4 regions of the Shewanella sp. 10N.286.52.B9 genome follow, and region 2 is predicted to be linked to each of the others. Evidence: predicted binding sites of a transcription regulator. Region 2 holds the regulator's gene; each other region holds the start of a gene.

Region 1 (7,661 bases), on a different contig from region 2:
GAGAAGTTACCGCAGCAGCTGTGCAGTCTGACTTAGTACAAATCTGTAAGGATTTACTGCAGGAGTGATCCTTAAGCGCGAGTTAAACGACGATTAACTTGGTTGAAAGATTAACTTTAAAGGCCTATTCCCTAACGGAATAGGCCTTTTTTATTGTCATAAAATAGCGCTAAAAGCATAAGCTCAGAGTTAACTTCACTCCCAGTCGATTTGCTGATGATTAATCGACAACGACCTTTTCATTATCAGTCTTTAGCCTGCAAATGTTCGCTGTCTGTTCTTTGGTAAGCGTATTTGGGTTACTTTTTCTTTGGTGGAGAGTATTCAATTAAGTCATATAAAGTGGATCTGATGGACTACATTTATTATTCCAGTAGCTAAACATCATTCAAGGAGAGGGCGGTATATGAAATTCCTTTTACAAGTCATCACGATAATAGCAATAGGGGCAAGTCGTAACTTGGCTATTGCCGATATTCCTGCTCAATCTCCCAAAGAGTTATTGCAAACCGTACCCACACAGGCGCAAGTTTGTTTAACTTGCCATGGTGTTAATGGTGAGGGTTTAGGTGTTATAGGGCCTAGGTTGGCGGGTTTATCCAGTGAGTATATCGCCTCGCAGCTGGTTAATTTTCAAATGGGTAATCGACAAAGTCCCACAATGTCGGCGATGGCTGCGACAGTACAAGGTGATGCTATCCAAGTCGTTGCTGATTTCTTTGCCGCTAAAACAGTAGCTGAGATCCCATTGCAATACCGCGGTGACAAGGTTGTGATAACTGATACGGCGGAAAAATTGGCTTATCAGGGAGATTGGGGCCGCGATATACCTGCCTGTACTAGCTGTCATGGACCTTCAGGCATTGGCGCAGCCAACTTCCCTCGACTTGCAGGCCAAGAACCTAGCTATTTAAAAAACCAACTATTGGCTTGGCAAAATGGTACTAGAAAAGGTGATGTCGATAATATGATGGCTAATATTGCCGCTAAGCTGACTGCTGATGAAATTGACGCATTGTCAGCGTACTTTTCAGCTTTAAAACCTCTGGTTCAAAATGCTGCTGCTCAACAGCCTTTGGCACAAAAATAAGGACATACCATGAAACTGTTTAATTATTTAGTCGCAGGTGTGTTTATCAGTTCAGTTAGCGCTGCAGAATTACCCGATAGGCAAGCTCAGATTCCCGCTATAGCAAAAGATCCCGCAGCGCAGTATCTGCAACCTAGCGATTTATCAGCTATTCCAGAGGGTGAGTTTGGCGACAAAGTACGTTTGGGCTATCAGATATTTGTTAATACTCAGCAATTAAGAGATAAATATGTCGGCAATGAGCTTAATTGCGTTAATTGTCATATGAACGCAGGTAATAAAGCCAATGCTTCACCGCTATGGGCTGCCTATATGGCTTATCCCGCTTATCGAAAGAAAAATGACAAAGTGAATAGCTACCAGGAACGGATTCAAGGTTGCTTTACTTATTCAATGAATGGTACAGCCCCCGCATCAGGCAGTAAGGAACTTGTGGCTATCTCAGCTTATTCTTATTGGCTAGCCATGAGCGGTTTACTGAATCAATTTAATCTCGATAGCAAAGTAGCAGAGTTGAGTGATGTAGAACTGGTAAAAGGTGGCAATAGAGAAGAGTTCCCAATTCCAGCTGCAGTGAAAGCTAAGTGGGATCAAAAAGCCTTAACTTCACTTGCTGGCCGAGGTTTTCCCAAGTTAGAAGCGCCAGAACAAGCTTATTCAACTGAGCGAGGCGAAATAGTTTATCAAACCCATTGTCAGGCTTGTCATGGCGTTGATGGTCAAGGCATTAAAATGGCTAATGTGAGCGCTTTACCGCCATTATGGGGGCCGCAAAGCTACAACTGGGGCGCAGGGATGCATAGAGTGAACACTGCAGCTAATTTTATCTATGAGAATATGCCGCTGGGTAAAAGTATTCAGCTAACAGTGCAGCAGGCTTGGGATGTGGCAGCTTTTGTTAATGCCCATGAAAGGCCGCAAGATCCGCGTTTTAAAGGAGACCTGCCACAAACCCAAAAAAGTTATCATCAACATGATGGCTTTTATGGCAAGCAGCAGCTTGGTAATGTTTTAGGCGCCGAAGCTTATCCAAATTTTCCTGTTAATAAGTAGGACTTTAACCAGTTTCAAGCTTATGCTTTTAAGCTACAATCGTTAAGGCATAGCCTTATCTCATAAAGCATTTTATGGAAATTAAACCAGTTAACGAAACAAAGTGAACCAGATGAAAGATGTAGAAATATACTCACCAAACCAAGCAAATGAACCATTAGTATCTGAGGCACAAGACGCGATTTTTGAGCCATTAGCGTGCCCCGTTTGCCAGCAGGTTAATCAATGCGCGGTTAGTGCGGGTAAACCGATTGAAGACTGCTGGTGTTTAAGCGCTTCAGCTAAAGCTGTGATCAGTGACAAGCTGCGCACAGAGTTAAAGGGCAAAGCCTGCGTCTGTCAAAGCTGCTATCAAAAACTGTCCCAGTGAAGGCCTTAATGACTGCTTATTCAGGGTGTTTAGGCTAGGTTGTAATGGTTCAATAAGATTTAAGCGCTAATTTAGTTAGCGCTTTTTTTATAATTAAATTAATTTAATTGGCTGATAAAAACTGTTATTTGCTGATTTGTTCGGTTTGAATCGTACCGATGTTTCCAATTTAGTGCCAATGAAGGTAATCTGAAATTCACGCACTGATGTATTAGTAGTGTGAACGCAGTAACCGTAAAAATAACGTTTAGTGATAACGATTAATAATAACTATAAATATTTAACTCATTATGAGGTTTTCAATGGAAGGATTAACGGCATTTATTAATGCAGTAAACAGCATCGTTTGGGGCGTACCCATGTTGGTGATGATTTTAGGAGTGGGATTATTTTTATCTATCGGATTAAAATTAATGCCAATCCTAAAATTAGGCACTGGTTTTAAACTGCTGTGGTCGGGTCGAGCAACCGACAGTGATAGCACTGATAAAGGTGAAATTAGTCCTTTTAATGCGCTAATGACATCGCTCTCAGCCACCATAGGAACAGGTAATATTGCTGGTGTGGCTACCGCTATTTTTATTGGTGGGCCAGGGGCATTATTTTGGATGTGGTGCACCGCATTAGTGGGTATGGCGACCAAATTTGCCGAAGCGGTATTGGCAGTTAAGTATCGTGAAAAAGACAGTAATGGCAATCACGTCGGTGGACCGATGTATTACATTAAAAATGGCTTAGGCAGCAAATGGGCCTGGTTAGGGACAGCGTTTGCGATACTGGGCTCTATTGCCGGTTTTGGGATCGGTAATACCGTGCAAACTAACTCAGTGGCAGATGCCATGAGTGCTAACTTTGGCGTGCCGAGCTGGGTTACTGGTTTAGTCTTAATGGTACTCGTCGGTGCAGTACTCATGGGCGGTATTAAACGTATTGCAGAAGTTGCTGGTAAACTCGTGCCGTTAATGACCCTGTTTTATATTGCCGCGGGTTTAGCTGTTTTAGTGGTATATGCAGACCAAATTCCTGCAGCATTTGAATTAATTATTCACAGTGCGTTTAACCCAGTTGCTGCTCAAGGCGGTTTTGCTGGCGCAGCTGTTTGGGCTGCGATTCGTTTTGGTGTCGCCCGTGGTGTGTTCTCCAATGAAGCGGGCTTAGGTAGTGCGCCCATTGCTCACGCTGCAGCGCAAACCAATGATCCGGTAAAGCAAGGCTTAGTGGCCATGCTAGGTACATTCATTGATACCATCATTGTGTGCTCTATTACTGGTTTAGCGATTATTGTTTCCGGTGCTTGGACATCAGGTGAGAACGGCGCAGCACTAACTTCATATGCATTTTCACATGCACTGCCCATGGGTAATTATATTGTGGCGGTAGCACTTGCTGTGTTTGCCTTCACGACTATTCTAGGGTGGAGTTTTTATAGTGAGAAGTGTGTTCAATACTTGCTTGGCGATAAAGCGGTAAAACCATTTCGTTTAATATGGACCCTTGTGGTACCCATAGGCGCCGTGAGTTCATTAGAGTTTATTTGGCTGTTGGCTGACACGCTTAATGCAATGATGGCCATTCCTAACTTAATTGCGCTAGTCCTATTAAGTCCTGTGGTCTTTGGTTTAACCCGAGAGTATTTTGCCAAGCAAAAAGCTAAGGCATTAGAGAGCTAATATCGCTATCGCGATAAATTACGATGGCATACACAGGGAGTGTATGCCTTTACTCAGAAGGAGTACTATCGATGAAACTTTCAAGCCAGATACTTCCATTGAGTTTTTTGCTTATGGCTTCATTAATCGTCGGTGGCTGTAATGGCGTCTCTATAAGAACCAATGCTGATGAATATATTACTTACCAAGCTAAAGCTTCAACGGTTGAAATCTATCAGCCCAGTGAATTGTATAACCATGACAATGAACCGCTAGGTGAGGTGGTGACGACGTATTGCGCTAACAAACCTGAAGTAATAGAGGTTGGTGTCCCCAGTATCAGCATGCTGAAAAAAGAATTAAAAGTGCAAACCCAACAAAGGGGCGGTAATGCACTCATTATCACAGACTGCGGCAAAATGATTTACCCAGCCTGTTCAATTTATTTAGAGTGCAATGGTCTTGCATACTTCTTAAAGTCTTAATATTAAGGTGAAGCCTTAATTTTATAAAAAGTATTGGCCTAATGACCCCGTAACAGGGGCTAGGCTAAAATAAATCATCTTCCCCTAAGCTTTTTCGCAATTCAGCTTGTTCGAGATAATCATCCAAGCGGCGCTTAACCTGTCTTTTGTGTTCAATAATTTCAGCCGAGCGTTGATTTTTTGGTGAAACCATTGCCTCGATTTCAGTATCATTTGGGATAGTCTCAGTAATATTAGCCATCACTTTATCCTCACATGGGTGGTACTCGTAAAGCATAATTAATGGCTTTACATAAACGGTAATCACAGCCTGAACGGCTTGAAACCGTGAGCACAATATTGCTACTTTATTGCTGAGCAATAATTTGCTAGGCAGCAGAAAAATAACCTCATAATTTGAATGTAGCAGCTAATAAAAAAAATGCGCACTTCTGTGGTGAGGATTTTGAGGCTCAGAGCAATAAAAAACGCCACCCTAAGGTGACGTTTTTTGATTTTTTAATAATTTAGATTAAATAGCTAACATCATTTAATACTTTTGATGGTTATAGATCGAAGCTATATGAGTAACCAAGAACAATTTTAGCATCATCATCTTCTAAATCAGTATCTGTTGCCATGAACGAGATAGTACCGAAATCAGTATCAGTGCTTAGTGATACGTTGTACTCAGAATAGCTATCAGTGCCGTACCAGCTGGTGATTACATCACCGTTTGAGTAACCATAATGGAAACCCAGTGACACTTTTTCAGTTAATGGGAAAGTCAGGTTAGCTTGAGCATACATCATATCTTTTGAATCTAATGGGCTTTCAGCAATATCATCACCGCCATTGACTGTGTAAGAGTATGCGACATCTAACCATTTCCACGCGAGACCAACTGTTACTTCACCAAAATCAACACTGCCCGGTGAATCTGGGTAAGCGTAATAAAGGTAGTTAATGTCGTAGCTTAAGTCTTCTGTAATGTCACCACCGAAACCGGCATACACATCAAGCTCATAAGAGGTGCCGTCACCAAAATCTACATTTGATGCCCAACCACCGACATAGAAACCTGACTCATGGCCATAATCAATGCCCCCCTGAACCGCAGCACCACTAGTTTGTGACACACCACGCCAAATATAGTCTGACGTCGCGCCAATATTACCCGTGACTTCAGCTAAAGCTGTAGTGCTTAAAAGTAAACCTGTTGATAGCGCAATAGCTTGATACAGAGATTTTTTCATTTTCATTCCCTCAAAGTTTTATTATTCAATTAGCATCTTGCATAAAGTCCGGTCGACGCTAAATGTTGTTTTATCTGAGGTACGTGTTGCTAATGATGTGCCATGTTTATAAAGCTAAATTAATCAATAGCTTAAAAATTACTGCACATTTATGTTGCATTTATGTTGCCACTTAATGATGCGTAGTTGCACTTTAATTGTGCAGTTTAAGTGTTGTTTTTACTTATTTATGCAAAAAAAAGACATAAAAAAACCTCCAAAAAAGGAGGTTTTATCGTTTTAGCGGTTTTTAGTTAACACTATTTTTTAGCGTTTTACCTGCTTTAAACTTAGGTACTGTTGCTTCAGCAATTTGGATCTCTTGGCCGGTTTGTGGGTTACGACCTGTACGTGCAGCACGAACTGATGTTTCGAAAGAACCAAAACCTACGATAGAAATCTTGTCGCCGTTTTTCATGGCTTCAGTTACCGCTTCTTCAAAAGACTTTAGTGCACGACCCGCTTCAGCTTTTGTTAACTCAGCATTTTCTGCAATTTTTGCAATTAATTCACTTTTGTTCATGTTGTATTCTCTGCTTTCCATAGATGTATTTATTTAGAACTAGATTAACATGCCATAAGCCATAAGGCTTTGAAAGCATTTTATCTGATAAATGTGCTGCTATATTGCAAATAAGTAACTTTTTAGTGATCTAGTTAGCTTAAACTCGGCTGAGTGAATTAACTGCTTCTGCCGTTTTTATCAAGTTTATTGATTTGTTGCTGCTCATTTTGAACTTTGGCCTACAAAAATTTGTTAGCTATCAATCTTCTAACAGTTGATACAGGAGTTGCTTCACTAACTTAGGTTCAAAGGGTTTATCACATAGCGCATTAACACCTGCGCTTGATACGTTGCTTAGGTGGGTATCGTTAGCTTCTGATGACACCATCAAAATCGGCACATGAGACTGCTGGCTTTGGTGGCGTATATATTGGGTCAATGCCAGTCCATCAACACTTGGCATATTGTAATCGGTGATTACTAAATCAAACATTTGCTGTTGCATTAATTCGATAGCTTCAGCGCCATCAGTTGCCTCGCTTATCATCCGAATACCTAAATTAGTAATAGTTCGTTTGATAATGTTTCGCGCCATGCGGCTATCATCAACCACTAAAGTGCGAATATCCTGAACATCAAAATGGCTTAGGTCCAGTTCGTCATTACTGATTAAATCAATAGTGGAATTCAGTGCTGTGGCCAAATGATCGGCATCGAAAGGCTTAGGTAAAATCGCGACGGCTCCAGATTGCCTAAATATTTCCAGTTGCTCACGGCGACATTCACTGGATACCAACATAAATTGAATATCTTGATAGTCAGAGTTTTGTTTAATAAAACTGAGTAGTTCAGTCGCTTCACCGTCAGTAAAGTGTAAAGCGCTGACAATGAGATCTGGCGTGTGTCGAACAATAATCTCTTTAGCTTGAGCAAGATTAGCGGCGGTTTGTATGCTATGTACGCCTTCTTGTTGCAGGCGTGAAATAATTATTTTTCTCTGAACATCAGATGGTTCAACTAGCAAAATGGATAATTCACTGGGCGATAAATGGCTCATTATATAGCTTCTTATTATTCGATCTGAGTTTTATGGGCGCATGTTAACTTATGCTAAGGGATGAATATAGTCAGCAGGGCGCCTTTGTTAACTTTTGGGCTTCAAATAAATCGCTGTTTCTTTACAAAATGCCACCCAGTATTGAAACACCAGCAGTGAAAATAGTACCGCAGCAATG
Region 2 (7,661 bases):
ATTAATCGTCTTTATTGCGTACCAAGTTGTCTTATTTCAATCACAATAATGGGGCATAAAGATGTGTGACTCACCAAAGCGTAACCCGAAATCGCTTTGGACAATAGAGAGATACATATGACAGAACAAACACAATTGCGCCAATGGGGTCGTCAAGTCATTGATATTGAAAAGGCAGCATTAGATAACCTTTATCAATATGTAGACTCAGACGAGTTTGGCCAAGCCTGTGAACTCATTTTAGAATGTAAAGGCAAAGTCATTGTCATGGGCATGGGCAAATCTGGCCACATTGGCAATAAGATTTCTGCCACACTCGCCAGCACAGGCACGCCTGCATTTTTTGTTCACCCTGGCGAAGCAAGCCATGGCGACTTAGGCGCTCTGGCAAAAAATGATATTATTTTAGCCATATCAAATTCTGGTGAAGCCAGTGAAATTCTCACCTTAATGCCCGTTATACAGCGCATGGGGGTCCCGGTAATCGCGATTACGGGTAAACCAGAATCCAATATGGCCAAGCTATCTAAACTGCATTTATGTATTGAAGTGCCTGAAGAGGCCTGCCCATTAGGGCTAGCACCAACATCAAGCACTACCGCAACCTTGGTGATGGGTGACGCCTTGGCCGTAGCATTATTGCAAGCGAAAGGCTTTACCCGTGATGATTTCGCCCTATCCCACCCTGGTGGATCTTTAGGTCGTAAACTATTACTTAAAGTCAGCGATGTAATGCACAAAGGCGCTGATATTCCACAGGTGAAAAGTGAGCTCTGCATTACTGAAACCCTATATGAGATCTCAAATAAAGGTTTAGGTATGACTGCAGTGATCGATAATGCAGACAAGCTAGTCGGGATCTTTACTGACGGTGATTTACGCCGCGTCATCGATGCTGAAGTGAACCTGCGTACTACCGCTATTGCCGATGTAATGACAACCAACTGCATTACCATCAGCCCAGGTATTTTAGCCGCGCAAGCATTACAGATTATGGAAGAAAAAAGTATTAACGGTTTAATTGTCGTAGACGAGAACCAACGCCCAGTCGGCGCACTTAACATGCTCGATATGGTTAAAGCTGGAGTCATTTAACATGTCATTACACGAAACACTGCACCAAGGTTTTTACGGCCCAATCTCTGATGATGTTTGGCAAAAAGCCAAAAAAATTAAGCTGCTTATTTGCGATGTCGATGGGGTATTTTCCGATGGCCGTATTTATTTAAGTAATGCAGGGGAAGAGTTAAAAGCATTTCATACCCGTGATGGTTATGGCATTCGCTCTATTTTAACCAGTAATATTCATGTTGCTGTGATAACCGGGCGTAAATCTGCCATTGTGGAAAATAGAATGACCGCTTTAGGTGTCACTCATATTTATCAAGGTGTTGATGATAAACTAGTGCCTTACCAAAGCCTGTTAGATACCTATGGCGTTAGCCCAGATGAAGTCGCCTATATTGGTGATGACATGGTTGACTTACCTGTGATGAAACAGGTTGGCCTTGCAGTTTGTGTGGCTGATGGCCATCCTTATGTTAAACAACATTGCCATATGACCACCACCATTAACGGCGGAAATGGCGCATTACGTGAACTCACCGATTTGCTATTACTTAGCCAAGATAAGTTTGAAAATGCCCACGGAATGAGTATATGAGCCGAGTGACCTTCGCTATTATCGGATTTTTTGGCGCAGCCTTAGTCCTTTATTGGCAAGTACAAATTAAACGTAGTCAGATGGAGGCAAGTAAATTGCCTGCCCCTGCTCGCCCTGATTTTATCGCCAATGACTTACGCACCACTGAATTTAATGAGCAAGGTTTAGTGCAAAGCCGAGTCTCAGCGAAATACATGGAGCACTTTCAGCAAAGTAATGAAACCATGTTTACTGAGCCTGTCTACCTTATTTATCCTGAAAATGGTGAAGCCGAATGGCAATTAAGCGCAGATTTAGGCAAGCTGAATAATGAAACAGGCAAAGTAGTTTTAGAAAATAATGTTATTATTGATGCAATAAACATCGACGAGCCATTACAATCTTTGACAACCACCATGTTGGCACTCGATATGAACACCATGATTTTGACCTCAGATAGACAAATTTTTGTTACTGGGTCAGATTTTAATATACAAGGTTTAGGCCTGTATGCTGATTTAAATGCTCAAGAACTTGAACTTTTAAGTCAAGTAGAAGGAACGTATGAAGCAAAGTAAACTTTTGATTGCCTCACTACTCAGTGTAGTCAGTATTGCCAGCGCCTATGCAAAAGAAGGCGATTTACAGCAAGAGCTTAAAGTCGCAGCTGTGAGCCAAAAAGCTGACATAAAAAACAATCAGGTCATCTTCTATGGCCCAGTTAATGTGACTCAAGGGTCGATTAACATTAATGCCGACGAATTACGCGCATTTGGCACCGAAAGCGGCACCCAAAAAACCATGATTGCCACAGGTAACCCTGCGACATTTTCCCAAGAGTTAGATGATGGCCGTATTGGTACTGCCAGTGCCGATGAAATTAAATATGAGCTTGCCACTAGCATTTTAACCTTAACGGGTAATGCTAAATTGGACCAAGCTGGCAGCCAGGTTACTGGTAACCTAATTAGCTACAACATTGAAAAGCAGCAGTTAATTGCTGAAAGCACCGGTACTGGTGAAGATCGGGTTATCACTATTTTTCAACCAGAAAGTCACCCAGACTTGATTGATTCTGAAAAGAAAAAAGATGAGCAACCACATTTACCAGACAGCGCTAAACCCGGTGATGACACGCCACCAGCTATAATTGAAAACAACAATTTATCTGCTGTAGAGGCTGTGAACTCAACTGAAACACCCGAAGTAACTGAATCACTTAACGCTGAGGCGCAGGCGACATTGTCAGCCCCAGCAGCTGAGCAAAATGACTAATGACCCAAATTACGTTAACCGCTGAAAATCTCGCTAAGAGTTATAAAAGTCGCCAGGTAGTAAAAGATGTCAGCCTGACGGTAAAAACCGGCCAAATTGTTGGCTTACTTGGCCCTAATGGTGCGGGTAAAACCACCACCTTTTATATGGTCGTAGGCCTAGTCAAAAGTGATAAGGGCCGCATTCTGATCGATGAAGATGATTTAACCGCAGATCCAATGCATTTGCGCGCCCGAAAAGGCATTGGCTACTTACCTCAAGAAGCCAGTATTTTTCGTAAGCTCACAGTACACGATAATATAATGGCAGTGCTTCAAACTCGCAAAAGCTTATCAAATGAGCAGCGCATTGAAGAACTGGAACATTTATTAGAAGAATTTAACATAACTCATATCCGTGATAGCCAAGGTATGGCGTTATCGGGAGGCGAGCGTCGCCGAGTTGAAATTGCACGCGCATTAGCGGCAAATCCTAAGTTTATTTTATTAGATGAACCTTTTGCAGGGGTAGATCCTATCTCAGTAATCGACATCAAGAAAATTATTCAACAACTTAAAAGCCGTGGTTTAGGGGTGCTAATTACCGACCATAATGTCCGTGAAACACTTGATGTGTGTGAGCGAGCATATATTGTGAGTCACGGAAACTTGATTGCTGAAGGAACACCTGCTGAGATCTTAGTCAATCAGCAAGTTAGGTCGGTATACTTAGGTGAACAATTCAAGCTATAGTTAGCACTATTCAGTTTTTAGTATGGCATTCGCGGCCAACAACAAACCTTAATCTAGTCTATTTTTCTAGGATCATAAACTAGCGCCCACACTGTTCGTCGCGATGATGTAATTCAATTAGGGACAAGCGGTACATGAAAGCCTCACTCCAACTCAAAATGGGTCAACACTTAACCATGACCCCACAGTTGCAACAAGCGATTCGCTTATTGCAACTTTCCTCATTGGAGCTACAGCAAGAAATTCAACAAGCACTTGATTCAAACCCGCTATTAGAGCTTGAAGACGAATTCACTAAAGCCAAAGAGCCCGTAAAAGAAAACGCCCTGCAAACTGACACCGATTTTAGTGATAATAGCCAAGTCACCATAGAAAAAGACACCTCAACGGTTGATACCACTGAATCGCTCACTAAAGATTCTATGCCTGAAGAACTCCCTATGGATACCACATGGGATGAGGTGTATACCGCCTCGCCTACTTCTGGCTCTGGCGCAGTATCGAGCGGTAATGATATGCCGTTTCAAGGCGAAACCAGTGAAGGCTTGTATGAGCATCTTGAATGGCAAAAAAACCTCACTCCCTTTTCTGAAAATGACTTAGTGATTGCAACCGCCATTATTGATGCCATTGATGAGCGCGGTTACCTCACCCAGAGCGTTGAAGACATTTTGCAATCCTTAGGCACTGACGATATCGAACTCGATGAAGTTGAAGCTGTACTTAAACGGGTACAACACTTCGATCCCGTCGGCATTGCAGCGCGAGATTTAAGTGAGTGTCTATTAATTCAATTAGGCCAATACCCTAATGAAATTCCTTGCATAGATAATGTTAAGTTACTGATTAAAGATCATCTTGATTTAATCGCCGGTCGTGACTTTAGGTTACTGATGCGTAAAACCAAGCTTAAAGAAGATGATTTACGTGAAGCCATTGAATTTATTCAAACGCTCAATCCACGTCCAGGCTTGCAAATTACCCCCATTAAAGATGAGTACGTCATTCCTGATGTTACTGTACTTAAAAAGAATGGTCGCTGGGTGGTCGAGCTAAATCCCGATAACATGCCTAAAATTGGCGTTAATCAGCAATATGCAGCTATGGCCAAAGGCGGTTCAAGCCAAGCTGACAGCCAATTTATTCGTGGTCATTTACAAGAAGCTAAATGGTTTATCAAAAGCATCGATAGCCGTAATGAAACCTTACTAAAAGTGGCTAACTGTATCGTACAATTTCAGCAAGGTTTCTTTGAGTTCGGTGAAGAAGCCATGAAGCCGATGGTGCTCAATGATATTGCTGAAGCGGTTGAAATGCACGAGTCGACCATTTCACGGGTCACGACCCAAAAATACATGCATACCCCCCGTGGACTTTTTGAACTAAAATATTTTTTCTCAAGCCATGTAAGTACCGATGATGGTGGAGAATGCTCTTCTACAGCAATTCGCGCATTTATTAAAAAGCTCGTAGCTGCAGAAAACCCGAAAAAGCCTCTTAGTGATAGTAAAATGGCGACACTATTGGCTGAACAAGGGATTAACGTTGCTCGACGTACGATAGCCAAATATCGAGAGGCAATGCTCATCCCTCCCTCAAACCAACGCAAAAGCTTATAACTTTTGTTATTGGAGGATGACCTATGCAAATTAACCTGACTGGAAACCATATTGAAATAACTCAATCTTTACGGGAATACGTGCAAACAAAATTTTCAAAGCTTGAACGACACTTCGAACAGATCAATAATGTTCACGTTGTGCTCGATGTTCAAAAGCTACAACAGATTGCCGAAGCCAAACTGCACCTAAAAGGCGGTGAAGTGTTTGCTGTATCGCGTAACGCTGATATGTATGTGGCAATAGACGCCCTGATAGATAAGCTAGACCGTCAGGTAATTAAACATAAAGAGAAACTCACTAAGCATTAACGATGGAACTTCGTACCATCCTGCAGCCGGCGTGCACTACCTGTGCCACTCCGGGCAGTAAGAAAAAGGTACTGGAATTAATCAGCAATTTAATGGCTGCCCAGTACCCAACCCTTTCTTCACAGGCTATTTTTGAAAGTCTAATAGCGCGTGAAAAAATGGGCAGTACAGGTATAGGAAATGGCATAGCAATTCCACATGGGCGCTTAGATAATATCGAAGAACCCATTGCTATTTTAATCAAATGCGAAGAGCCAATCGCCTTTGATGCCATAGACAAGCAACCTGTAGATATTTTATTTGCGCTTCTTGTACCTGCAGATCAGTGCCAGCAACACCTAAGCACATTATCTAGCATGGCAGAGAAACTCAGTGATAAATTGATACTTAAACGACTTCGAAAGAGTCATGACGCTACAGAACTTTATCAGGTTATTACTGCATGAAACTTGTCATCGTATCGGGACGTTCAGGTTCAGGAAAATCAGTCGCACTGAGAGTGCTTGAAGATTTAGGTTATTACTGTGTTGATAACCTGCCACTGCCACTGATTGGCAGCCTGCTTGAACAGCTTAAAGATAGTAACGAGCTTGTCGCCATTAGCGTCGATGTGCGTAATATCGAAGAGCAAGGCAAAGTACTCAAAGAGCAAATTGCTTTACTGTCTGACGATACCAGCATTACCAGTTTCTTTTTAAACGCCAACGATAAAGTGTTACTGAAGCGTTTTAGTGAGACCCGCCGATTACACCCACTGTCTAAGAATCAAATTTCGTTACAAGAAGCCATTAAGCTTGAGGGGCGGTTACTCGAACCCATAGCCAAAATGGTTGATCACTATATCGACACCTCGCAAACTAATATCTACGAATTGAGCGATCATGTTCGGCAAATCTTGCTAGGCAGTGTTGATAAAGAATTAGTGGTACATTTTGAGTCATTTGGCTTTAAGCATGGCATGCCGGCTGAAGCAGACTTTATGTTTGATGTGCGCTTTTTACCGAATCCGCACTGGGAGCTTGAGTTAAGGCCCTACACAGGCCTAGATGCGCCCGTGCAAGAGTTCTTAGAGCGACAGCCTTTGGTGAATAAGTTTATCTGGCAAATTGAAAACCTTTTTGACACTTGGATGCCACATTTAGAGCGTAATAACCGCAGCTACCTGACCATTGCCATTGGTTGTACTGGCGGTCAGCACCGTTCGGTTTATATTGCCGATCAGCTCGCTAAACGTTTCAACAACTCTAAGCACAAAGTCAGCGCCCGCCATAGAGAGCTTGGCATTGAATAAGCTAACCACAACGCCAGCCAAAACGGTGGCCTATTCAAAGCAAATTACCATCAGTAACAAGCTAGGCTTGCATGCGCGAGCGGCGACTAAATTGGCAATTTTAGCTACCGAGTTTGACGCAACTATCACCCTTATCCAAGGTGAGAAACAAGCCAGTGCTGCCAGTGTATTGGGGTTATTAATGTTAGAAAGTGGCATTGGTAAAATCATTACTGTTGAAGCTCAAGGCCGTGATGCAGAAAAAGCCCTTGAGGCCGTATGCAAGTTAATCAACGATAAATTTGACGAAGAAAGCTAACCGCCTGCGCCCAGTAACATCTCCAAGGAAACACAGCGACTCACCTTTACCATTATTTTATTAGCTATACTCAACACACCACCAAGCAGTATTAGCGTATTTATGAATTGCGCATCAAGCCATCAGATATTAGAAATTTCTTCATTCTTTCCGGTGAGTTAAGTTAACATTTCATCATCGTCTTTTCAGGAGTAGCCAATGGGTATTGAAGTCATCGACAGCGAACTGACCGAACAACGTCTTAATCAGCTTACACAAGCATTAGGTAGCGGTATGTTTGTTCATGTCAGAAATATGCTTCATGACATGGCCGCCTCCGATGTCGCATTAATTCTTGAATCATCACCGCCGAAAACTCGTCAAGTGTTATGGCAACTGATTGATCATGAGCAAGCGGGTGAAATCCTAGAAGAACTCGGTGAAGAGTTAAAAGATTCACTCATCAGCGCTATGACCCCAGAAAAAGTAGCCCAAGCCACCTCTGGGATGGATAC
Region 3 (7,661 bases), on a different contig from region 2:
AATTTTTGCTGCTATGTTTGGTTTTGGCGGCGCATTTATCAGTTTAGCTATCTCTAAGTGGATGGCGAAGAAAACCATGGGTTGTGAAGTTATTACAAACCCTCGTGATAATACTGAACGTTGGTTAGTTGACACCGTTGCTCGTCAAGCGCAGCAAGCTGGGATTAAAATGCCAGAAGTGGCAATTTACCAATCTGAAGAGATGAACGCATTTGCAACGGGCCCAAGTAAAGATAACGCGCTAGTTGCTGTGAGTTCAGGCTTACTTTACGGTATGACCCAAGATGAAATCGAAGGCGTACTGGCTCACGAAGTTAGCCACGTGGCTAACGGTGACATGGTCACCTTGACCCTTATTCAAGGTGTCGTGAATACCTTCGTTATTTTTGCCGCTCGTGTTGTTGCAGGTATTGTGAATAACTTCGTTGCGAGTAATGATGAAGAGGGTGAAGGTCTTGGTATGTTTGCATACATGGCTGTGGTTTTCGTACTTGACATGTTATTTGGTATTTTAGCGTCTATGGTTGTGGCTTACTTCTCTCGTATTCGTGAGTTTAAAGCCGATGAAGGTGCGGCCAAGCTTGCTGGCAAAGATAAGATGATTGCGGCATTAGAGCGTTTAAAAACTGGCCCAGAAACGGGTGCAATGCCAGCGCAAATGTCAGCATTAGGTATTAACGGTAAACGTTCAATGACTGACTTTTTAATGAGCCATCCACCACTAGAAAAACGTATTAGCGCCCTTAGAAATAGTTAATAATGTGATCTTGGTTATAAAAGGAGCTTAATAGCTCCTTTTTTATTGCTTCCCTTTTTATTTTAACTCGTTAATATAACCTTCTTTTCAAGGTGATACATTATGTAACGCTTTTTAGGTGTCAGAGATGATGATTGAATTTTGCCGCTGACTATTTAGTGTTGCTAAATTAACCAGTGTTAGCTAAGTTTATAACTGAGCCTAAAAAAGTCGTTCTGAAAATTGATATCGATTAAAGGTCTCTCTATTAGAGCCTTTTTGACTATCGTAACTGGAGGGTATAATAGTGAGCAATAAAATACTTGTAGCAATGTTTGCAGCAGCTTTAGCTGTAGTAACTTTGTCATCAAATGCATTCGCTGCAGATGAAGTTTTAGCTGATTTCCACGCTGAAATGGGTGGCTGTGAAAGTTGTCATGCTGATGGCGAGCCATCTGCTGACGGTGAGCATGAGTTCGCGCAGTGTCAAGACTGTCACGGAACACTTGCGGAAATGGATGAAAACCATGCGCCACATGATGGCATGTTAATGTGTCAAGACTGTCACGCACCACATGACATGAATGTTGGTGAAAAACCGACTTGTGATAGCTGCCATGATGATGGCCGCGTTGCTAAATAACTGATGATTATTTAGCTTTAAGCAAAGTTTAAAAGCGCTGAAATTCAGCGCTTTTTTATTGCCCCAGTTTTGCTGTTTATAAATAACTTTTATATTTCCGCCGACATTAGCTCAAAGAATAATTCCACATGAATATTCAATTCATGGCTTAGCATTTATCACACTACCTATACGGTATACCTCTAAAGTGGTATTAATTTTCTTTTGTTTTCAACGACATGTGCGTTATTGGTGCGGCTTGGTGCACTTTTGTTGAACAAAAGTAGCGATTTTAAATTTGCCTTATTTGTAAACGGTTTGTAAATCATTAAGTTAGCAATTGGCACGAGATTTGCGACGTTATTGTCATTGAATTTGAGTCAGTGAAGGGAAGTTGCATGTCTAATATCCAATCTAGTTGTGCTTATTGCGGCGTCGGCTGCGGAATAAGTGTAACCCCTAGCAGTCTTAACGACATTGGATTTGAGCTTGAAGGTGATCGTACTCACCCAGCTAATAAAGGTCAGTTATGTGCCAAAGGTGAGCGTTTATTAGAAAGCTTAGTCCAGCCAAATAGTTTACGTTATCCCAAATATAAGTCTGGTAAGTCAGTTGCTTGGCCTGAAGCTATCACGACAATTGCTGACACCTTTAAACAAACTATTGCGCAATATGGACCAGACTCAGTTGCATTTTATTTATCAGGGCAACTTTTAACTGAAGATTACTATGTGGCTAATAAATTGGCCAAAGGCTTTATTGGCACGGCGAATGTTGATACCAATTCACGCCTTTGTATGTCTTCTGCTGTAAGTGCGCACATGCGCGCATATGGAGAGGATGTTGTAGCGGGTTGTTATGACGATTTTGAACAGGCACAAGTAATAGTACTCGTGGGTTCAAACGCAGCGTGGACCCATCCGGTTTTATTTCAGCGGATGATTAAAGCCCGCCAGCGTTATGGCACTAAAATTGTCGTAATTGACCCAGCTAAAACTGCTACGGCAAGCCAAGCAGACTTACATCTTCAAATCGCGCCGGGGACAGATACGTTATTATTTAATGGCTTACTGAATTTCATTGCCAAAAATGAAGCGTTAAATCAGCCATATATTGATGCGCACACTGAAAACTTCACTCAAACCTTAGCACACGTTGCCAGTCAAGCCACTGATGTTGAAACACTTGCCCAAGCGTTATTAGTGCCTATTGCTCAGTTGCAGGATTTCTATCAGTTATTTATCTCTCACGCAAAAGTCATGACAGCTAGCTGCCAAGGGGTAAACCAATCTATTGCAGGCACTGACACTAGCAATGCGATAATCAATTGTCACTTAGCTCTTGGTCAGGTTGGTAAGGAAGGTTGTGGTTTCTTTTCACTTACAGGCCAACCGAATGCCATGGGTGGGCGTGAAGTGGGCGGTTTAGCGACACAACTTGCTTGTCATATGGGGTTTTCTGAGCCGGAGCGTCAAGTGTTAGGAGATTTTTGGCAGTCTGAGGTGATCGCGACTGATAAGGGTCTCACAGCCGTTGAATTATTTGATGCTATGGCAGATGGAACAATTAAAGCGGTGTGGATTATGGGCACTAATCCAGTGGTGTCATTGCCTAATACTGCAAAAATAACTGCGGCATTAGAAACCTGTCCTTTTGTGGTGGTGTCTGAGATAACACAAGACTCTGCGACTGCGCAATTAGCCGATGTGTTATTACCTGCACAGGGTTGGTCTGAAAAATGTGGCACTGTCACTAACAGTGAGCGAGTGATTAGCCGCCAACGTGGCTTTATACAAGCTAAAGGCACTGCAAAAGCTGATTGGTGGGCCTTGGCAGAAGTCGCAAAAGCGATGGGTTTTGAACAAAGTTTTAGCTTTAAAAACAGTGCTGCCGTTTTTAAAGAATTTGCCCAGTTATCTAAGCTTGTAAAGCAATCTTTTCCAGGCAAGCAGTTTGATTTAAGCGGTTTGGCTGATTTAACGGATGAGCAATATGATGAGTTACTACCGACGCAGTGGCCTGCTGCTAACCATGGTGCCATAGGGGGCAATAAGCAAAGATTGTTTGCCGATGGCATATTCGCCACCGCATCATCAAAAGCGCAATTTATTGAAACCACTGCAGATTGCCAAATAGCCCCTTTGCCAGCTGGGCAAGTACGCTTAAACAGTGGTCGCAGCCGAGATCAATGGCACACCATGACCCGCACAGGTCATATTGCGGCGCTTAGAGCCAGTATCCCAGAGCCTGTTATTGCTGTTCATCCTTCGACTTTAGCGCAATTAAAATTAATTGAAGACGACTTGGTAACTTTTGCTGCCCCCAATTTATCAATAACCAATTTTGCCGTGGCAAGAGTGGTTGCAGATGACTCCCAAGCGCCAGACTTGGGGTTTATGTCAATGCATTGGTCTGAGCAGTTCTCGTTAGGTAAGGGCGTTAATACCCCACTTGATAGTCAGTTTGACCCTTACTCAAAACAGCCAGCGTTTAAATGCCAACCCGTGTCGTTAACTAAAGTTGCTGTGACATTGCAAGGGATCGTTTTTGGTCTGCATGATCCACACATGCAAGGCCTGAACTGGAATGTTCAGCAAACATTAACCACTGGCAGTTGTTATCACATCGGTTTTGAAAATACAGATGCAGCATTTGCTTATCAGTCAACGGTACACGCTTTAAAATGGACAATTTCCCTTGCTAGTCAGCAAATTATCCATGTGCATTGCAATATCAGTAACGGCTTGTTGGTATCACTGAAACTGTTAAGTCGCACAAAGGTCGCTGTTTCCCTTGAAGCGATGAATTTGCTTATTGGTCAAACAGTAGATGTTGCATTAATGCGTCAATTACATCAGCTGATTAAAGCTGGTAACAGCCCACTAATTTGTGCCTGTACCGGTGTCACACAAGCCAATATTGAATATGCCATGCTGCAAAAACTTGATAATGCAGTATTCAGTAAACGTGCTTTAGCATCTGATTTTACTAGCGCCACAGCGATTAACACTGATATCACACAAGCAGATTTTGATAAGGCGTTAGATGAAACCCAAACAGAGCTAGGCTGCGGCAGACAATGTGGTAGCTGCCACAGTGAAGTGGGTCAATGTGCCAATGATATTTGGCATATTGCTTTAGCTGAGATAACGACTGAGTTGTCAGAGCAAGAACGTAAATCAGCCCAAGAGGAGGTGGCGTAATGAGTCATACATTGAATAAGCTAATTAACTTTAATAGCGCAGCCGCTAATAATGATTTGATTTCGGGTGATGTCGAAATTGTCGGTGCAGGTTGCGGGCAATTAGATTTAATGACCATTAAAGCCGCCAGAATAGTGTCTCAAGCTGAGGCGCTGGTTTATGACAGCTTGGTCAGCAGCGATATTCTTTCATTAGTCTCTGCAGATTGTCAGCGCCACTTTGTGGGTAAACGTTGTGGTCAGCCAAGTTATAAGCAAGATGATATAAACGCTTTACTAGCAAAGCTTGCCACACAAGGACTCAAAGTTGTACGTTTAAAAGGTGGCGATCCGCATATTTTTGGGCGCGGGGCTGAAGAGTCTCTGTATCTTGCTAAATTAGGGATCGCTAGCCGATTTACCCCTGGTATTACAGCAGCTTTAGGCTGCGCCTCAACCACAGGTATTCCGCTAACGTACCGCGGCATGGCTCGTTCAGTCACGTTAGTCACTGGTACCCGCATTACAAATGATGGGCTAGATCAGGCTCCAACTCATTGGAAAGGCTTATTAGAAGCACAATCTACCTTAGTTTTTTACATGGGCAAGGAGCAAGCAGCAGCAATTTCAGCAGGACTTATGTCTGTTAAAGCTGAGGCAAACTTACCCGTGGCACTTGTCACCAATGGCGGCAGACCTAATCAGTTAATCACTTATGCCAATGTTAGCAATATGGCCAAGCAAGCGACATTAATTAAAGACAGTGGCCCAACCTTAATCATCATTGGTGAAGTGGTTGCAGTGGGTCAAGAATTAGCTGGCTTATTGTCTGATATAAAAGCCAAGCCAACAGATTTTGTGGAGGTGGCTTATGGTTGAGCAACAAACGCAAGATATGCTTAATGCCGCTGATTTTGATAGCCGTAAGCTCATCAAAGCAATGGGCAAAGGGGTTAAAGGTAGCCGCAGTTTGAATTTTGCTGAAGCTGCTTACTTGATTAAAGGTTTTGCAAGTGGTGACATTTCTACTGCGCAAATGGCGGCAGCGATGATGCTTATGCGAGTGCGAGGTGAGTCAGTTGAAGAACTTGCTGGTGTAGCGTCTGGGCTAAAGCAGTTGGTTTCTTCTCAGTGGAAAACTATTAAAGCAGATATTGATTGGCCGGTATATGCCGGTAAGCGCGAGCAGTTACCTTGGTTATTATTAGCGGCAAAAATGCTGGCTAAACAAGGTAAAACCATTGTATTACATGGAGATAGTCAATCATTACCTCATCGTCGTCATGTTGAATCATATATTGCGGCTTTAGATATTCCTAAATGTGACAACGCCGAAACTGCCGCAGAAATGTTAGCGAAAACAGGGCTGATTTACCTTAACAGCGCAGATGTTATTCCAGTATTAAATGATTGCCGCGCTTTACATCAAGAGTTGGGTTTACGAAGTTTTATTCAAATGTCTGTTCGCTGCGTTAACCCGTGTAATGCAGCATTTAGCCTACGCAGTTATTTTCATCCTGGATTAGATAAATTGCATCATCAAGTGGCAGCGCTTTTGGCAAAGGATAGCTGCCAAAGAGAAGCGGCAGATATTGCTATTTTTAAAGGCCTGCAGGGGGAGACAGAAATCAACCCTCGTGTCAGTACTCGGGTAGGTTTACTGCGTTTTAATGGCCAACATGAAGCTAACTTTGCAGAGATTAATCTGCCTACCCAACTTGAGGCATTTGTGGGGGCAAAGCTTGGTCAAGCTGATTTGTCTGCTGCTGTACTGGCGCAACTTTGGCGGGCTGAAGACATTGCTGAGGCCGATTTATCAACGGCACAATTACAGCAAGCGATAGCCAGTGTCACCGCCACGATAGCGCTGGTAAATGTGCTATGTAATAAAGGATTAGCTATTAATGATGCCTTAGAACATGCCAAAAAAGTCTGGTTTGAGCGAAATAAATATGTCATTCAAGACTCAAATGTCATGGGGTCGTCCCTTTGGCAACATATTGAAAATAACGTTATTCCGTCAACTCGTCATGCAGTAAGGAGTTAAGCATATGGTTAATTATATCTATTGTGACCCATCATTTAATAACAATGCATTGCTGACAGATTATAAAATCCAACTAAATCAGTTTCAGGCATGTGTAGAAGTAACAAGCCTCAGCCAACTAGAACAAAATGTGCTTAAAGGAAACGGATCATGTTTAGTATTTCTAACCAATGAGTTACAACCCTTGCAGCAAGCATTTATTGAGCGTTTGTTATCGAATACGGCTTTACCCATTATTGTGAATGCTCAGCATTGGGATGAAAATCATCTAGCCAGTTTGTTACTTTGTGGCAGGGTGACTTTCGTACCCGAGCAGCTGTCAGCAAAACGCTTAAGCTCTTTAGTTAACCTAGCAAAAATTCGCTTTGATAATGCTTCAAATATGCTCGAAAAAGTGAAGCAATTAGATGAGAAATGTGTCGCGATGAAGCTGGTGTCAAAAGCCAAGTCGTTACTGCAATTGCAGGGTATTAGCGAAAAAGTAGCGCATGAATTGATCCAAAAACAGGCTATGAGCAAGGGGGTAACCGTAGCTGAAATGGCAAAAAGTATCATTGCAGCGGCAAAACAAATTGAAGCAAATCAAAGAGGGACGAACCGAATGCAACAATTTGGTGCGAGTGCGCCTGTGGTGACCAGTATAGCCTAGTATCTTTTCAGGCTAATATATTATTTTGTATATTTACAATGACTTACGATTTTATGTTTGTTGGCATAGTCAATGCTTAGTATTTGCTAGATCGTGTGAGCAATTAAGTTGTGTGAAGCATTAGCTGGCATTAATAAATCGCTGTGTAAATAAATAACCGTGGAAATAAAGAGTTTAGGTCAAGCGTTATCATCATGACAAACTGTAGCTTGAATCTCTAACTTCTAAATGCAATGGCGCGTGCACGTAATCGTCGTTAATCGAGACGCTATAACAGTGTAGTTTAAACAGTTTATAGTTAAAATTTGAAGGCTTTTGGCAATGGCGCCAGCTCTGTTAACCCAGAGGCTGGCGCTTTTTTGTTTTTAGGGCTTCAACAAAAATTCAAGGAGCCTTCTATGGCAAATGCAAAATCCAAGCTGGTAG
Region 4 (7,661 bases), on a different contig from region 2:
TAATTGTTGCTGACCCTTCTGAGCGTGTCTCTCGTCTTTGTTGTATTTTTGATTTTTTAGGTGAAAAGTATCATCTAATTACTAAAGACGATCTTGCCTCATTAACCGCAGACTGTCGTTATCGGGCGTTAGTGCTTGATACCCAATCAGTCACGGCTGAGTTTATTAAAAGCGTGAAGTCATCAATGCCTTGGCAGCCAGTGCTATTATCAGGTGAAAGTAACCTTAATGGTGGCAACGTATTAGGCACCATTGCTGAGCCAATAAGCTACCCGCAATTGACCGAATTACTGCATTTTTGTCAAGTCTATGGCCAAGCTAAACAGCCGCAAACACCCACCAGCGCTAACCAAACTAAACTATTCAGAAGTTTAGTGGGCCGCAGTGAAGGTATTGCCAATGTCAGACACCTTATTAGCCAAGTGGCCAGTTCTGACGCAACCGTGCTGGTACTGGGTCAGTCTGGCACCGGTAAAGAAGTGGTAGCCCGTAATATTCATTACATGTCTGATCGCCGCGATGGACCATTTATCCCGGTCAACTGTGGTGCTATTCCGCCTGAGTTATTGGAAAGTGAACTATTTGGCCATGAAAAGGGCTCATTTACTGGGGCGATTTCAACCCGTAAAGGCCGCTTTGAATTAGCTGAAAATGGCACGCTGTTTCTTGATGAAATCGGCGACATGCCACTGCAAATGCAAGTAAAGTTACTGCGGGTATTGCAAGAAAAAGTATTCGAACGTGTCGGTGGTTCTAAAACCATCAATACCGATGTACGCATTGTTGCGGCCACTCACCGTGACTTAGAAACCATGATCAGCGAAAATGAATTTCGAGAAGATTTATATTATCGTTTGAATGTGTTTCCAATAGAAATGCCTTCATTAAGTGAGCGCAGTGATGATGTGCCATTATTATTGCAAGAGCTTGTGAGCCGTGTTTTTAACGAAGGCCGCGGTAAAATCCGCTTTACCCAGCGCGCAATCGAATCATTAAAGGCCCATAATTGGTCTGGTAATGTCCGCGAGCTGTCGAATTTAGTCGAGCGTTTAACGATTTTATTCCCTGGTGGCTTGGTTGATGTGAATGACTTACCAAGAAAATATCGTTATATCGATGTGCCAGAGTATTGTGTTGAAGTCAGTGAAGAGCAGCAAGAGCGTGATGCATTAGCATCTATCTTCAGTGATGAGGAACCCATAGAGCTACCTGATACCCGCTTTCCAAGTGAATTACCGCCTGAAGGGGTAAACCTTAAGGATTTATTGGCAGAGCTTGAAATTGACATGATCCGCCAAGCGTTAGAGCAACAAGATAACGTGGTTGCCAGAGCCGCTGAAATGTTAGGCATACGCCGAACCACCTTGGTTGAAAAAATGCGTAAGTACGGTATGGGTAAAGATTAATCAAGCTCTTACCGACAGTAACTTACAGCTAAATAACAAATAGACAAAACGAGTAAAAAGCATGCATTAGGGCATGCTTTTTGCTTTTGCGCCGTTAAAAACTTTAAACTGGCATACCAAATGCATTGGTAGTACAAAGTTATTATTTTGACGGAGTGACCATGTATTCAGCGCAATCACTAGTAGAACAGCCGCAGTATTGTGATAGCTACAAACTAGCCGAGCCTGCAGCAATTGTCAGCGAGGCGCCAGCAGCGCCAATTACACTGCGTCAATCAGTGAACCTCGATCTGCAAGCTGAAACATCACGTCCGCAAAAGGCAGCTAATATGTCTAACCAAATGGCGCATATTCTTCAAGCTATGCCTTCAGGTGTAGTGATTATCAATGGTGACGGTATTGTGACCTTGGCCAACCCAGTCGCAACTGACTTATTAGGCCGGCCGCTGCAAGGGGCCAAGTGGTTTGACATTATTAACCGCGCTTTTTCACCCCAAGATGATGACGGTTATGAAGTGTCACTAAAAGATGGCCGCCGAGTAAAGCTGGCGATTACTCCGCTGTCGCCAGAGCCTGGGCAGTTAATTGTGTTAACTGACTTAACTGAAACCCGCTTATTACAGAAAAACCTATCTCATTTACAGCGCTTATCAGCACTGGGCAAAATGGTGGCAACCTTGGCGCATCAGGTCAGAACGCCGTTATCGGCCGCGATGTTATATGCATCAAACCTTGCTAGCCCTAAATTAAATGATACGGCTAAAAAGCGTTTTCAAGGCAAGTTAGTCGATAGGCTTAATGAGCTAGAGCGTCAAGTTAATGACATGCTACTGATGGCAAGAAACAAACAAGATGGCGCCGCAGAGTCGACATCTACTGCAGATATTATTGAGCCTGTGCTGGCAAATTGTGAGCCCATTGTTGAAAACAAACAGTGTAAATTACACTTTATTGATCAAACCGATAAACACATTATGGCTAACACGAATGCCTTAAGCTCGGCGATTAACAATCTGGTGATGAACAGCCTAGAGGCCAATGCCACAGAAATTCAGATTGTGACTGGCGAAGATGAACACGGCATTAATATCGATGTGATTGATAACGGTAAGGGTTTATCAAAAGAGATGCAGCAACAAGTATTGGAGCCTTTTTTTACCACTAAAAGCCAAGGGACAGGCCTAGGCTTAGCGGTAGTGCAAACCGTGGTGAGAAATCATGGCGGCAGATTACAGGTGACATCGCAGCCGCACAAAGGCAGCTTAATTCGACTATCATTTCCTATGGCTAAAGACACGGAACAAGCCAAAAAAATAGTGGAGGGATCCCATGAGTGAAGCCAAGTTACTGTTAGTTGAAGATGATGCTGCGCTGCGTGAAGCCTTACTTGATACCTTGATGTTAGCCCAATATGACTGCGTTGATGTGGGCTCTGCAGAAGAGGCCATTATTGTCATGAAAACCACGACGTTTGATATGGTTATCAGTGATGTGCAAATGGAAGGTATTGGCGGGCTAGGGCTATTAAACTATTTACAGCAAAACCATAGTAAAGTCCCCATTTTATTAATGACCGCTTTTGCCACCATTGACAGTGCGGTTAGCGCCATAAAACTTGGTGCGGCGGATTATCTGGCTAAACCTTTTGCGCCTGAAGTGTTGTTAAATCAGGTATCTCGCTACTTACCCCTTAAACAAAATTTAGGTCAACCTGTGGTCGCCGATGACAAAAGCTTGGCGCTACTGAATATTGCCCAGCGGGTGGCAAGCTCTGATGCCTCAGTGATGATCATGGGGCCAAGTGGATCGGGCAAAGAAGTGCTAGCACGTTATATTCATCAAAACAGCCCTCGAGCAGAAAAACCTTTTATCGCCATTAATTGCGCAGCAATACCTGAAAATATGCTTGAAGCCACCTTATTTGGCTATGAAAAAGGCGCTTTTACAGGCGCTTATCAGGCATGCCCTGGAAAATTTGAACAGGCTCAAGGCGGCACCATATTGCTTGATGAAATTTCTGAAATGGAGCTAGGGCTGCAAGCCAAATTGTTGCGAGTACTGCAAGAGCGTGAAGTTGAGCGTTTAGGTGGCCGTAAAACCATAGCTCTTGATGTGAGGGTACTTGCCACTTCAAACCGTGATTTAAAGTCCATGGCAACATCGGGCGCATTTCGAGAAGATTTATATTACCGCATTAATGTATTTCCACTAACCTGGCCGGCATTAAACCAACGACCGGCTGATATTTTACCCTTAGCAAGGCACTTGCTGGTTAAGCATGCTAAGGCATTTAATGTCTCACCAGTGCCTGAGTTAGATGAGATAGCTTGTCGTCGTTTATTGGCTTATCGCTGGCCAGGTAATGTCCGTGAGCTGGATAATGTTATTCAGCGCACCTTGATACTGAATAATGGCGAGGAGATAACTGGCGCGGATATTATTCTTGAAGCTGAAGATGTTACTTTGAGCCCCAATGAGCAACCCGTGGCAGCTGCTGAAACGGACGGGCTTGGGGGCGAACTGCAGGCTCAAGAGCATGTGATTATTTTGGAAACCTTAAATCTATGTAATGGTAGCCGTAAAGACGTAGCTGAGAAGCTGGGAATTAGCGCCAGAACATTGCGCTATAAAATGGCTAAAATGCGTGACTTGGGTATTCAAGTCCCTGCTTAAATATCGACGTTTAGTTCATCTTTATACTTAACTCTAAATTCTAAAATATTAGCTTAACCGCTTTGATGATACTAAAGCGGTTCTATTTTGTGTGTTTTTCACCCTTTCAAGTTGTTTTTAAGCTCTTTTCATGGGCTTAAGTGTATTTAAGCTATTGTTGGCATCCTACTTGCTAATTCTATTGTAACTGTTTTTAAGTCGTCAAATATCCGACGAATGGAGTTTACAATGCAGATTAGTTCAAATCCTTTTTTACAAGAAATGCAATCCTTAAAGGGTGAGATTTCGCCTAATCTTGGCTTACCTATTCAAGCGGATATGATTCAAAAAGTCGGTAATACTTCTGGTGCTGACTTTGGCCAATTGTTATCTCAAGCGGTCGGTGGCGTGGCTGATTTACAATCAAACTCAGCTAATTTAGCCACCCGATTAGAGATGGGCGATAGCACTGTGACCTTATCTGATACCGTGATTGCCCGTGAAAAAGCCGGGGTTGCATTTGAAGCAACGGTGCAAGTGAGAAACAAACTTGTAGAAGCGTATAAAGAAATTATGAGTATGCCTGTTTAGGCTTTTGTTAATAGTATTGTTGTTGATATTCTGGTATTGAAGTAGGTAAATATTGTGAGCACAGATCTAGTATTAGATTCAGATAAAGTCGATAGCACAGGGATTCAGCAGGAAAATAAACCTGGCTTGAAAAGCTCGTTTGGTAGTGCTGACTTTATGCGTCAAATCACTATGATATTGGCTTTAGCTGTATGTCTTGTGCTGGCAGTATTTATGATTATTTGGGCGCAAGAGCCTGAATATAGGCCGTTAGGGCAAATGGAAACTGCTGAAATGATCCAAGTATTGGACGTTTTAGATAAGAATAAAATTGCCTATAAAATCTCCGGCGATGTAGTCAGTATTCCTGAAAACAAATATCAAAATGTCAAACTGCTGCTGGGCCGTGCAGGCGTTGAAGCCAGTAGTCAACCAACCGATTATTTAAGCCAAGACAGCGGTTTTGGTGTTAGTCAGCGCATGGAGCAAGCCCGCCTTAAACAAAGCCAAGAAGTTAATTTAGCCAGAGTGATAGAAGAGCTAAAAAGTATTAGCCGCGCCAAAGTGATATTAGCTATTCCCAAAGAAAATGTGTTTGCCCGTAATAAATCTAAACCTAGCGCTACCGTAGTTGTGAGCGTTCGTCGTGGTAGCCTTGGCCAAGAAGAAATTGACTCTATCGTTGATATTGTCGCCTCAGCAGTACAAGGCTTAGAGCCAAGCCGGGTGACAGTGACCGATTCAAATGGCCGCCTGCTAAATTCAGGTAGCCAAGATGGCGCCTCCTCAAGAGCCCGCCGCGAGCTTGAATTAGTGCAGCATCAAGAAGCAGAATATCGTAACAAAATCGATTCGATATTAATGCCTATTCTAGGCCCTGAAAACTTCACTTCTCAAGTGGATGTCAACATGGACTTCACCGCGATTGAGCAAACCGCGAAACGATTTTCGCCTGATTTACCCGCTGTACGCAGTGAAATGACCATAGAGCGTAATTCAAGCGGTCAATCAATGGGTGGCATTCCAGGGGCATTAACCAATCAGCCTCCTATGGATTCAGATATTCCACAAGAAGCAGGCGCAGAGCAAACTACAGCGGTTAATGGCAATAGCCATCGAGAAGCAACCCGTAATTTTGAACTTGATACCACCATCAGCCATACCCGCCAGCAAGTGGGTGTGGTGCGCAGAGTCAGTGTGTCGGTGGCCATTGATTATAAACCGGGACCTGCTGATGAAAGTGGCATAGTGACCCGCATTCCGCGCACCGAACAAGAGCTAACCAATATTCGTCGCTTACTTGAAGGGGCGATGGGCTTTACCAGTCAACGTGGTGATAGCTTAGAAGTGGTCACAGTACCGTTTATGAACCAGCTTATTGAAGAGCTGCCCGCCGCTGAAATGTGGGAGCAGCCTTGGTTTTGGCGCGCGGTGAGATTGGTGTTAGGGGCGTTTTTAGTCTTAGTGCTGATTTTGTTTGTGATTCGCCCTATGTTAAATCGTTTGTTTAATAACGACGAAGTCGAGATGCCCGAAGAGCCGCGCTTAGGTCATGAATTGGCTGAGATTGAAGATCAGTATGCCGCCGATACCTTGGGTATGCTCAATAGCCAACAAGCAGATTATAGCTATGCCGATGATGGCTCGATTCAAATACCAAACCTGCATAAAGATGATGATATGATTAAGTCGATTAGGGCATTAGTGGCTAATGAACCTGAACTTTCTACCCAAGTAATTAAGAGTTGGTTACAAGAAGATGGCAAATAATACCCTGGCAGCACCCGTAGGCGAACAGGCTAGTCTTGAAGAGCTGAGTGGCATTGATAAAACTGCTATTTTGTTACTGAGCTTAAGTGAAGCAGATGCCGCCTCAATCTTAAAGCACTTAGAGCCAAAACAAGTGCAAAAAGTCGGTATGGCCATGGCCGCCATGCAAGACTTTGGTCAAGAGAAAGTCATTGGGGTGCATAAGCTGTTTTTGGAAGAGATTCAGAAGTTTTCTTCCATTGGTTTTAACAGTGAAGAGTTTGTCCGCAAAGCATTAACTGCGGCCCTAGGTGAAGACAAAGCCGGTAATTTGATTGAACAAATTATTATGGGCAGTGGCGCTAAAGGCTTAGATTCGCTTAAGTGGATGGATGCACGCCAAGTGGCGACCATTATTCAAAACGAGCATCCACAAATCCAAACTATTGTTTTATCTTATTTAGAACCTGATCAAGCGGCTGAAATCTTCAGTCAGTTCCCTGAAAATACCCGTTTAGATTTAATGATGCGCATTGCTAACTTAGAAGAAGTTCAACCAGCAGCTTTGCAAGAATTAAACGACATCATGGAAAAACAATTTGCCGGACAAGGCGGCGCACAAGCTGCGAAAATGGGCGGCTTGAAAGCGGCGGCCAATATCATGAACTTCCTTGATACGGGTGTTGAAGGCCAGATCATGGAAACCATGCGTGAATCTGATGAAGAAATGGCGCAGCAAATTCAAGATCTGATGTTTGTGTTTGAAAACTTAATTGATGTAGATGATCGCGGTATTCAAGCTTTGCTGCGTGAAGTTCAACAAGATGTGCTAATGAAAGCATTAAAAGGTGCTGATGATCAGTTATCTGACAAAATTATTGGTAATATGTCTAAGCGAGCAGGTGAGCTATTACGTGATGATCTTGAAGCCATGGGGCCGATAAGGATCAGTGAAGTGGAAACGGCTCAAAAAGAGATCCTTGCGATTGCGCGTCGATTAAGTGACAGCGGCGAAATTATGCTCGGTGGCGGCGGTGGTGATGAGTTCCTATAGTCCGATTTAAGCCGATTTTATAACGAGGTACAACCAGACCAATCATGACTAAAGCTAATAACAATAATAACCTAACAGAAGTTGATGAAGATTTTAGCCATTGGCAATTACCGGATGTTTCCCAACAAAAAACTGACACTGGCTCAAATTTATTTGGCCAACTAGGACGTCAAAATTCCCAGCCTGTTGCTGAAGACAAGCCCCTTTTACCGCCTACCATGGCTGAAATA

What was found. The regulator sigma-54, encoded in region 2, starts transcription at its own class of promoters, with help from an activator protein. The targets are predictions, from matches to a motif close to GTTGGCACGNNNNTNGNNT.
Region 1: BCU91_RS07765 (TorF family putative porin) is a predicted target of sigma-54. The motif match lies at 5,969-5,987, and genes of this name have one in related genera.
Region 3: BCU91_RS12260 (nitrate reductase) is a predicted target of sigma-54. The motif match lies at 1,698-1,716, and genes of this name have one in related genera.
Region 4: BCU91_RS13315 (PAS domain-containing sensor histidine kinase) is a predicted target of sigma-54. The motif match lies at 1,474-1,492, and genes of this name have one in related genera.

The regions. Positions count from the first base shown of each region.
Region 1 is NZ_MCTY01000125.1:86,304-93,964, reverse strand. It holds gene BCU91_RS07795 (bifunctional aspartate kinase/homoserine dehydrogenase II) at 1-68, shown strand, start outside; gene BCU91_RS07790 (c-type cytochrome) at 407-1,090, shown strand; gene BCU91_RS07785 (c-type cytochrome) at 1,100-2,143, shown strand; gene BCU91_RS07780 (cysteine-rich CWC family protein) at 2,256-2,513, shown strand; gene BCU91_RS07775 (sodium:alanine symporter family protein) at 2,816-4,183, shown strand; gene BCU91_RS07770 (hypothetical protein) at 4,255-4,647, shown strand; gene BCU91_RS20380 (hypothetical protein) at 4,712-4,888, opposite strand; gene BCU91_RS07765 (TorF family putative porin) at 5,193-5,882, opposite strand; gene BCU91_RS07760 (HU family DNA-binding protein) at 6,172-6,444, opposite strand; gene BCU91_RS07755 (response regulator) at 6,686-7,483, opposite strand; gene BCU91_RS07750 (hypothetical protein) at 7,571-7,661, opposite strand, start outside.
Region 2 is NZ_MCTY01000190.1:51,304-58,964, forward strand. It holds gene BCU91_RS14310 (calcium/sodium antiporter) at 1-49, shown strand, start outside; gene BCU91_RS14315 (KpsF/GutQ family sugar-phosphate isomerase) at 118-1,095, shown strand; gene kdsC (3-deoxy-manno-octulosonate-8-phosphatase KdsC) at 1,097-1,663, shown strand; gene lptC (LPS export ABC transporter periplasmic protein LptC) at 1,660-2,220, shown strand; gene lptA (lipopolysaccharide transport periplasmic protein LptA) at 2,207-2,917, shown strand; gene lptB (LPS export ABC transporter ATP-binding protein) at 2,917-3,648, shown strand; gene BCU91_RS14340 (RNA polymerase factor sigma-54) at 3,783-5,267, shown strand; gene hpf (ribosome hibernation promoting factor) at 5,291-5,578, shown strand; gene ptsN (PTS IIA-like nitrogen regulatory protein PtsN) at 5,581-6,024, shown strand; gene rapZ (RNase adapter RapZ) at 6,021-6,869, shown strand; gene BCU91_RS14360 (HPr family phosphocarrier protein) at 6,895-7,167, shown strand; gene mgtE (magnesium transporter) at 7,366-7,661, shown strand, end outside.
Region 3 is NZ_MCTY01000177.1:3,155-10,815, reverse strand. It holds gene htpX (protease HtpX) at 1-757, shown strand, start outside; gene BCU91_RS12265 (cytochrome c3 family protein) at 1,044-1,379, shown strand; gene BCU91_RS12260 (nitrate reductase) at 1,757-4,561, shown strand; gene cobA (uroporphyrinogen-III C-methyltransferase) at 4,561-5,418, shown strand; gene BCU91_RS12250 (glycosyl transferase) at 5,411-6,586, shown strand; gene BCU91_RS12245 (ANTAR domain-containing protein) at 6,591-7,235, shown strand; gene nirB (nitrite reductase large subunit NirB) at 7,634-7,661, shown strand, end outside.
Region 4 is NZ_MCTY01000183.1:5,822-13,482, reverse strand. It holds gene BCU91_RS13320 (sigma-54 dependent transcriptional regulator) at 1-1,406, shown strand, start outside; gene BCU91_RS13315 (PAS domain-containing sensor histidine kinase) at 1,568-2,743, shown strand; gene BCU91_RS13310 (sigma-54 dependent transcriptional regulator) at 2,736-4,079, shown strand; gene fliE (flagellar hook-basal body complex protein FliE) at 4,308-4,649, shown strand; gene fliF (flagellar basal-body MS-ring/collar protein FliF) at 4,704-6,398, shown strand; gene fliG (flagellar motor switch protein FliG) at 6,388-7,431, shown strand; gene fliH (flagellar assembly protein FliH) at 7,476-7,661, shown strand, end outside.